2 regions of the Paenibacillus sp. O199 genome follow, and region 1 is predicted to be linked to the other one. Evidence: riboswitches for the same ligand, from Rfam matches in the RefSeq annotation. Region 1 holds a riboswitch; the other holds the start of a gene.
The links. Region 1 has a riboswitch for cyclic di-AMP ahead of A6049_RS26870 (3D domain-containing protein). Riboswitches for the same ligand answer to the same signal wherever they lie in the genome.
Positions count from the first base shown of each region.

Region 1 (4,638 bases):
GTGGGTGCACAATCAGTCCCGCCGCAATCAGATCCTCCCAATCGATCAAACTTGGTGCGCCTTCATATGACGTGTGTACACGTGCTAATGCATGACGAATCGCCTCCGGTGAAGCGTTCTCCACTCCGATGTCGCCTTTGCGCGTAGCATCTGCCTCCGGAATGAAAGCATGCTTGCAACCAGGTACTTTATTGGCGATGATTTTACGAATACGTTCACCAGCATGATCCGGGTCTGTCAGTACGATGACACCACGTCTCTCTTGAGCAAGTGCGATCCGCTTTAGAATGCGCTGGTTGATGGCGGACCCACCAGTCTCGATCGTATCTGCCTGAACCGCACGTCGAATGGCTACGGTATCGTCACGGCCTTCTACCACGATCACTTCTTTTATCATGTTCCATTTCTTCCTTTCTAACGCAAAAAGAAGAGGAATATCCCTCTTCTCTGCCAAACGGCGGGGGAGACTGAATTCAGACCCCTCCGCCGCATATTCCGCATGAATCATTCATGCTTATATTTTATAGCATTCCCATTTCAAAGTAAAACGATTTTAGTTCGCTTCCGGCTTCACCGGACCAATCACATATACCGTCTTGCCTTTCTTCCGTCCGAAGTTCAGGGCATGCTTCACACTATCATAATACACATCAATTTTGTTGCCTTTAATGGCACCACCTGTGTCTTCCGCACGACGGAAGCCAAGGCCCTCGATATACACCCACCAGCCAATCGGAATGATTTTGGGATCAACCGCAATGGTACGTCCCTCAGTTACCCGAGTACCTGAAGCTGTTTTTGTGCCGATACCAGGCTCTTCAGAAGAGTATGCCGTCATGGATACATTTTTCAAGACTTTTGAATATTTAAAAGAACTGCCTGAGACGGTAATTACTTTGCTGCCCGAAGCAGCGGTTTTCTTCGAGTTCGTGGTTGTTGCTGTTTTTGTCGTGGAAGTCTGCGCCGATACCGTCTGAATCACTGGCTCTTTCACAACAGGTTTGGCTTTGGTACCAATGGCAATCACTTTATCGACGCGATTCGTTGCGACCGATTTACCCACCATTTTTTTGGAGACCAATTCTCCATCCTGAAACACTTTTTCAATATGCTGTACAAGTGTGCCTTCTTTACCGCTCACAACGACACGATTGTCGCCTTTGTACAAGCTAGGGTCAGCCGTTTTGATCACTTTATAAGCAATCGGATGTTCCACTTCCACCGTACGCTTTGTTACCCGCACTACACGGATTTTCATATCCGCTTCAATAGTGGTTCCAAGCGCCGGATATACTTTGTCTTCACTTGCAATTTGAATACCTGATTTTTTAATCGCATCTTTTACCGATGAATCGGTTGTATACAGAGTCTTGGTGTCCCCGTCTGCCGTAATATTAACTGGAACGGCCCGCTCAATAACGATGCGGTCTCCATCTGTGATCGCCCCATTCAAGGGCATGGATACCTGATCGTGAGGGCTGACTGTGATTGACTGCTCCTCCAGCATTTCCTGAAGCATTCCTGTACGAGTCTCTACCGCTTGAGCTTTGCCATCAATAACCAGTGAAATTTGTTTCCCGGCCTGACCGTAAACGACTAACAAGATCATGATTGTAAGCGCAATTGAGAAAATCGCGATCAATGCCATTTGACGCAAGTTCTCATGCTTCCACCGCAACGCGAAAGACTTACTGGATGATCGTGACTCATGGGTCTCTTCTGGTTGGAATGTGCCCACTTCTCCGTCCTCCTTCATAGCCTCGCCGTCTAAAGTAATGCATGATGTCTTTGACGCGACTATACCAAATTTTCTACAGAACACAGATCGGACCAACATAATCCGGTTCTGCACCATGAATCAATCTTCGCAACATGATGTCATCCTCCTGAATACTTACCGTATGATGACAGTATTTCTTTTATTCAAAAACAAAAAAGCCAAAGAAAGAGTTTAAGAGGAACTCTTTCGTGGCTTCCGAATGATTCTGAATATCGGAAATTCATGCACGAGGTTGCCTCTCTTTTTCCGCTTGCGAGGTTAGCTGTCGGGTTCGGGCGAAAGAGAGCCGCCCTATCTCCGGTCATCCGCTCATGGCGGACGCCCTTGAATTCACCCCGAGACCCAAAGAAGAAATCAAATACGGCTTCGCAGATTCATACGCTGCTTTTGGGTCAGTGCATGTTGCGCATCGGCTGCAAACACCGATGTTTAAGCCCTATTGGTTCCCCCGCTCTCCGTTAACGGAGACTCAGCGAGACTGATTCATGAAAGTAATGTTGTTTCATCGGAAAGTGTCCCTTTGTTCATCCCCCGAACATCTGTCCAATTTTCCGCACAACAATTCACTGAAAAGATGATATCCTGTTTCTATGCATGTTGTAAAGCGTTGTTCAAGTACGTTTTTCTAAATATTTGGTTAAAATATTGTAATATTCTTGATTTATTTGGATCAAAAAGCAAATTAACTCCGCCTAACTCACTTTTTCACCCGTTTTGCTCGATCTTTTAACGAATCCCAAATCGTTCCATGGCATTTTTGGTCGTTATTGCTGCAATTTCCTCTACCGAAATGCCTTTAATTTCCGCTGCTGCTTCTGCAACCAGACGTACATGCGCTGTCTCATTTCGTTTTCCACGATAAGGGTGCGGTGTCAAATAAGGAGCGTCCGTTTCGATGAACAATCGGTCCATAGGAACCTTCTCAAGTACCTCTTTGGGCTGCTTTGCATTTTTGAACGTGATTGGCCCTCCGAAGGAAAGATGAAAGCCTAAATCCAGACACATTTTCGCCGTTTCCCAGCTGCCAGAGAAGGAATGCATGACACCGCCTACTTCTCCAGCTTTCTCTTCACGCAGAATCTTTACAATATCCTCATGCGCATCCCGGTTGTGAATGACAATCGGCATATTCAACTCACGGGCAAGACCAATCTGTTGTCGTAATACGCGATGTTGAACCTCTTTCGGTGAAGTGTCCCAGTAATAGTCTAGACCAATTTCACCGATGGCTACCACTTTTTCATGCTTGCATAAAGATGCAATCCATTCCATATCACCCTCTTGCATTGTGATTGCATCCACTGGGTGCCAGCCTACGGCAGCATATATAAAATCATAGGTTTCAGCCAGCTTCATCGTGGTTGGAATGGTCTCCCGGTTAAAGCCCACATTAATCATGCGACCAACGCCTGCATCCACAGCACGCTGAATCATTTCCTCGCGGTCCTCGTCGAATTGTGGTGCATCCAGGTGTGTATGTGTGTCGAACAACATCATGCTGTATTTCTCCCTTCATGTCGAATAAACGACTATCTCTATTTAATCCATCCTGCAGTCTTAACCAGAACATAACTATTACTAAATTGGATCATGTTTTTTTTATATTTCTTTCATTGTTTGTTGAGCACAACATGTAGAACGAACAAGTTCCTTCATATCTATATGTGCTCATTTTTAGGCAATCGGGTTGTATTCTAATTACTTTGATTACAAAATTATGTCGATCTACATGTACTCTCCATTAAAGCAGATTACTGTATCATGAAAAATAGCTCTTTTCGAAAGCTTTTTTACATCATGATTCTTGAACAGCATTGCGCATCATTTAATGGGAGAAATAGGGGCGTATATGGGACGGTAATTCATGAACAATCGCATCCACCTTATTCTGCGGATAATACAAATGATGTTTTCCGCGATGAAGACCACTGATTGAACGGACAATGTCGGACACCTCTGACAACTCATGTAACTTGTCTTGCCGATCAAGCAGCAAAATCTGCTTGTCCGTGGATTCATCCGGACGAAACACATCATACGGATTATCCGTTGGAAAATCAATTTCTAGATCATACTCGGGATTGAGACCGGCTACAGTGAAGGCTTCCCGAATCTCTTCAATCATGTTTACGTCGATCTGTTCAATCTCTACATACTTATATAATTTGCGATCTATAAATCGTTCGCATAACTCACTTAGAACAGTATCGTCCTCTTTGCGCCACTGCATAAATGCCGTCTGAATCAAAGCTTCGTCCAGTTGTAAATATTCATCCACCGATAGATCTCCAGCGAATAACTGGGGTAGTGGATCAATCATGAAGCGGAATTTGAAACCTTGCTGTATGAGACTTTTTGCCCGCTTAAATATTTGCCGCAATATAATTTCCGAACTTCGGGTAACCGGATGAAAGTAAATTTGCCAGTACATCTGGTACCTGGACATCAAGTAATCCTCCACGGCGTGCATGCCCGACTCCTTGACCACAATTCGTCCGTGATATGGACGCAGCATACGCAAGATACGGTCAAGGTCAATCGTCCCATAGTTTACACCTGTAAAGTAGGCATCCCGAAGCAAGTAATCCATGCGGTCCGCATCGAGCGGACTGGTAACCAAATTAACGACAATAGGTTGCTCATACGTTTTTTGAATAACAGAAGCCACTTTCTCGGGAAAATCAGGAGCATACCGTCTTAAGATCGCCCCTACTTCGGTATCACCTGTAATGATCCGACAAGTCCAATCCTCATGATTCATATCGAAAGCTTCTTCTATAGAGTGAGAGAATGGCCCATGTCCAAGATCATGGAGCAATGCTGCACAAAGGGCTACTGTTTTTTCCTCCTTTGGCCAA
Region 1 covers NZ_LGRP01000031.1:9,047-13,684, reverse strand. The annotation lists gene rnmV (ribonuclease M5) at 1-397, opposite strand, end outside; gene A6049_RS26870 (3D domain-containing protein) at 554-1,738, opposite strand; cyclic di-AMP (ydaO/yuaA leader) riboswitch at 2,012-2,265, opposite strand; gene A6049_RS26865 (TatD family hydrolase) at 2,507-3,277, opposite strand; gene A6049_RS26860 (HD domain-containing protein) at 3,606-4,638, opposite strand, start outside.

Region 2 (4,638 bases), on a different contig from region 1:
CGAATCTGATTCCCCACCGGAACAAGTACAGCTTGGGCAAGTGCCAGGTTGAATGAAGTATACAACAGAGGAGATAACCAGACCTGGATTGGATTGCTGTCCGTGGTTAATGTAATAAATCGGTTCGCGCCGGGATGATGTATGGTGCTGGTGATCATAAGCAGAGAGAGCAGGAGCATCATTGGCACTACGATACTGTTCATTTGCAGAATAGCCTGAATGCCCCTTCCAAGCAGCAGATATGTACCGATAAGGGTAACAATCAGTCCGGTCTGGTAATGAAGCCCCAGATGCTCAACAAAGACCGACCCTGCTCCAGCCAGCATGACACTGTTTACTCCGATGAGAATAAGAAGGGTAACCCAGGTAATCCAGTTTCCTGCTTTATGACCGAATAGATGCTTGTTGAGATCTTCGTATGAGCGCGAGCCGGTATCATGGGCAATCAGCATCATTTTTGTACCTAACCAGACAAAGAGCATGGTCGATAAGCCAATGGTAATGGTGGCCCATTTGCCATACTGGGTAAAAAACTGCAATATCTCCTGTCCTGTTGCAAAGCCGGCTCCTACTACCGTTCCAATGTATGTAAATGCGATCTGCAGCACCCGAAATGCCTGTTTCATGCGTTTCCCCTCTCAGGCCCCTGAATAGTTTGGACATGCGGGTGCCATGGTACAAGGTATGCTTGACCCATCAAAGTCATGACAATTGAAGTGTGACATAGGGTCATTTCTATGCTCTGGACAAGAGCAAAGGCAATTTCGCTTGAACTGATAGCCGGATCTATGATACTTTTACGTCATAGGATAGGCTTGGGAGGTCAAATTATGGAAGTATTGAAACAACGAATTTTACAAGAAGGTGTAGTCATGTCAGATCAGGTGCTGAAGCTGGATGGTCTGCTGAATCACCAGATTGATCCTGCATTGACGATGGAAATGGGACGTGAATTTGCCGCTCGTTTTCGTGAAAGTGGTGTAACTCGGGTCATTACAGTGGAGTCTTCCGGGATTCCGGTCGCCTTTGCTGCCGCACATGAACTGGGTGTTCCGCTGGTATTTGCCCGTCGCAAAAAAACACTTTTGGCTGACCCCGACGCCTACTGTGAAAGAGTACCTTCTTTTACCAAAGGGATCGTAACAGATATTATGGTGTCCCGCGAATATATTCATGAGAATGACCGTATTTTGTTTATTGACGATATCATTGCGAATGGCGATGCCGCTCGTGGTGTCATCAAAATTATCGAACGTTCGGGAGCGGAACTGGTTGGATTCGGTGTCGTGGTCGAAAAATGTTTTCAGGCCGGAGCGCGCACTATTCGTGAGCAGGGCATCCCGGTTGAAGCGTTGGTGCGCATTCGTTCACTGAACGATGGCACCGTGCAATTTGACGATAACGAATTGTGACTTTTTAAAGGAAAAAGTGCCTATTTTTATAACAATGCCTTTGCATGACCGCTGATTTCATTTATAATGGGGTTATGTTAGGGAGAGGAGGCAACACCATGGGTAACCAACCGGCAACAGAACAATTTTTTATTGATAAGCTGGCGGAATCGAAAGTACATTTTGAGCGTGCCCTGGATTGTAAACATACGGAATTCGATGACCTTTATCCCTATATGATTGAACATCCTCAATTTTTCTGGTACAAACGCTACGTTGCCTGGTCAGAATTGCTGACGATTGTAGGCTTGTGCGAAGAGTTGTCCTTCTCTTGGAAAGAACAATTTACACCGCATCAAGTGGAGTACCTTGAAGAACGTGTGATGTCCGCCAAAGTGCTTGATTTTTGGTTTGAGAAGAACGACAGCAAAGAGCACGCGCAGCGGTAACTTTCAGTCGGGACATACTTTCGAATGACATGACAGTCCAATACAGTCACGTGAGACCTAAATGACTTTTCATTTAGGTCTCTTTTTGTAAATAATTTTTTTGGGAAAGTAGGCGCCATAAATATGATCAGTGATGCACAATTGGATGCACTGCGTTTATCGGGTGAAAAAGTAAGGGTAGTACGGGACGAGATTCAGTCCAATGATGTGACAGGTATTGTAGTGGCTTGGGACGGGGAGCAGGTACTCATTCGCCGTCAGAATCGTCGTGTGGTCAAGCTTGATCGGAATTACCGATATCAATTGTTCAGCGAACCACGCGAGAGCCTGCTCGAAGAATAGGACATGCCTATTTAGGTTCATTTACCATGGATGTTTTGGCATAATTACACCTCTCGGGAGAGAAGATAGGTACAGTGAGAGCTTGTAACATATCAGCCGAGAGGATGTGCGGTAACCATGACACTGATGAATGATAAGGTTCATGCCTATAAAGATCAGATTGGTGAATTAAGCGATGTGCTACCAGCAGTGGTGAAGTCTTATCATGAGTTCACTGGAGAATGCTTTCAGGCAGGGGCGATTGATGCCAAGACCAAACAGCTGATTGCGCTGGGTATTGGACTGTTTGCGAACAATGAGGTATGTACGTTTTACCATGTGGAAGAGGCACGTGCCAAAGGAGCGACCGATCAGGAGATTATGGAGACGGTTGCTGTGGCTGGAGCGGTAGGCGGAGGCCATGCGCTGTCTCAGGGTGCAATGAGAGTACAGAAGGCTTTACATTAAGTATAGAAGTCTACAGCACACCGAATTTGTAAACAAAAGCCCCAAACAAAGAGGAGGTCCCGGATTCACCCGGAGCCTCCTCTTTGCGCTATATCAAATCAAACTTATATTTTGCCCAGCATTTTGTTATACATAAATTGTCCTGTTACCCGGCGTGCTGTTACGTAACGATCATTGAAGTAAGGATTGGATAATTGTGTGATGCTGACACCCTTGCTGCTTGAAGCATGAGCGAACTGTCCGCCCCCGATATATACACCTGTATGTGAAATGCCATTGCCCATCGTATTAAAGAATACCATGTCACCAGTACGCAGATTAGCTTTGGATACCGGAGTTCCGGCCTTGGCTTGTTGCTGGGAAGTGCGTGGTAATTCAATGCTATATTTGTTGAAAATATATCTCATAAATCCAGAGCAATCAAATCCGGCCATTGTTGTGCCGCCCCATTTGTAAGGTATGCCTGTCATGTTGTTAACGACGCTGTTGATACTGCTTGCCTCTGTGCTTGCTGCACCGGATGTAAATAGAACTGCTGCTCCAAAAATGGAGATGATAAGCTTTTTCAAAATTTTTGTTCTCCCTTCGATGCCTACGGAGTTAGCTAAGGGTTCGGTAGAAGGTTCCCTATATTTCCTATGTATAAGAATAATTCACCCAAAATGGTTCCCCCGTTTTCAAACATGAAACTCGGCAAATGAATAATTAAGTTTTTGTAACCTTTTGAAACTATATTGCATAAATGCGAAAATGTCAAACCGATTTTGAACACTTCTTATCATCTCAATGTTAACGGAATTATCGCTATTTATGTAGAAATAACTCGAATATTGGGTTTTAATAGATGACAAAAAAGTAACTACTGTTTCAAATGGAGAAAAATTGGATAATTTATTGGCTTTCTCACATTTCGATTAGACGATACCTAAAGGTTAAGATAAAGAATTTGTTACATATTGTTGCAATTATTGACAAAATTCATTGTTTTGCATAGAATTCTTTTTATCTAATCCACTTATTGGATGAAAAGAAATAGTTTGAGTTTAAAAACAAATATAAGGAGGGGAGACGCTCAAGGAAAACAGTTTGCAGAAAATGAATTGGGGAGTGTTCTAAACGATGTTGAAGGCACAAGCAAGGTTTGCATCTTTGGTAATGGCATGTACAATGATTTTCTCTGTTGTCGGAATGGTATTTCAGCCTGCTGCTAAGGTATCTGCTGCAGACGCATCTGGAACGACAGCAAGTATCTCAGATATTTTGAAGAATCAACGTCCTGACGGGGGATGGAAGAAGGATTACAAAGAAACAAGTGGTGAGTGGGCCAAATCTACGATTGATAATAAAGCTACATACTCAGAAATTAGAAGATTAGCCAAGGAATTTAAAAAGACAAATGATCCGCGATATTCGGCTACTGCCATCAAAGGAATCAACTTTTTGTTAAATATGCAGTACTCCAATGGAGGATGGCCACAAGTATACCAGAGCTCAGGCTATCACAAACACATTACCTTCAACGACGATGCCATGATTAATGTCATGTACATGCTGGATGAAGTAGGTGCACGTAAAGGTGATTTCTCATTCATCGACAGCTCTCTTGCGGATCGCAGTAAAAAATCAGTTGCCAAAGGTGTAGATGCTATTCTCAATACACAGGTTGTAGCAAATGGTAAACTGACTGCATGGGGACAGCAGCATGATTCCAGCTCCCTAAAACCTGCAGGAGCAAGGATTTATGAAGTGCCTTCTCTAAGTGCTGGAGAGAGCAGTACGATTGTAAAGTTTTTGAAAACAAGACCGTCGAACTCGAAAATTAAGGCTTCCATTCAAGCGGCAGAAGCCTGGTTCAACAACGTGAAAATTACAGGATACAAGTATGTCAGAGAAAACGGAGATAGCAAACTCGTAGCTGATTCAGGTGCAGCGCCAATATGGGCACGTTTTTACGAAATTGGAACGGATAAACCGATCTTCGTAGGACGTGATGGGGTTGTGAAATACAA
Region 2 covers NZ_LGRP01000006.1:197,759-202,396, reverse strand. The annotation lists gene A6049_RS11535 (YkvI family membrane protein) at 1-626, opposite strand, end outside; gene A6049_RS11530 (xanthine phosphoribosyltransferase) at 831-1,412, shown strand; gene A6049_RS11525 (hypothetical protein) at 1,511-1,840, shown strand; gene A6049_RS11520 (hypothetical protein) at 1,964-2,182, shown strand; gene A6049_RS11515 (carboxymuconolactone decarboxylase family protein) at 2,300-2,629, shown strand; gene A6049_RS11510 (C40 family peptidase) at 2,734-3,198, opposite strand; cyclic di-AMP (ydaO/yuaA leader) riboswitch at 3,204-3,335, opposite strand; gene pelA (pectate lyase) at 3,749-4,638, shown strand, end outside.
Region 2: it holds a riboswitch for cyclic di-AMP, as region 1 does, so the genes downstream of both, A6049_RS11510 (C40 family peptidase) here and A6049_RS26870 (3D domain-containing protein) in region 1, are expected to answer to the same signal.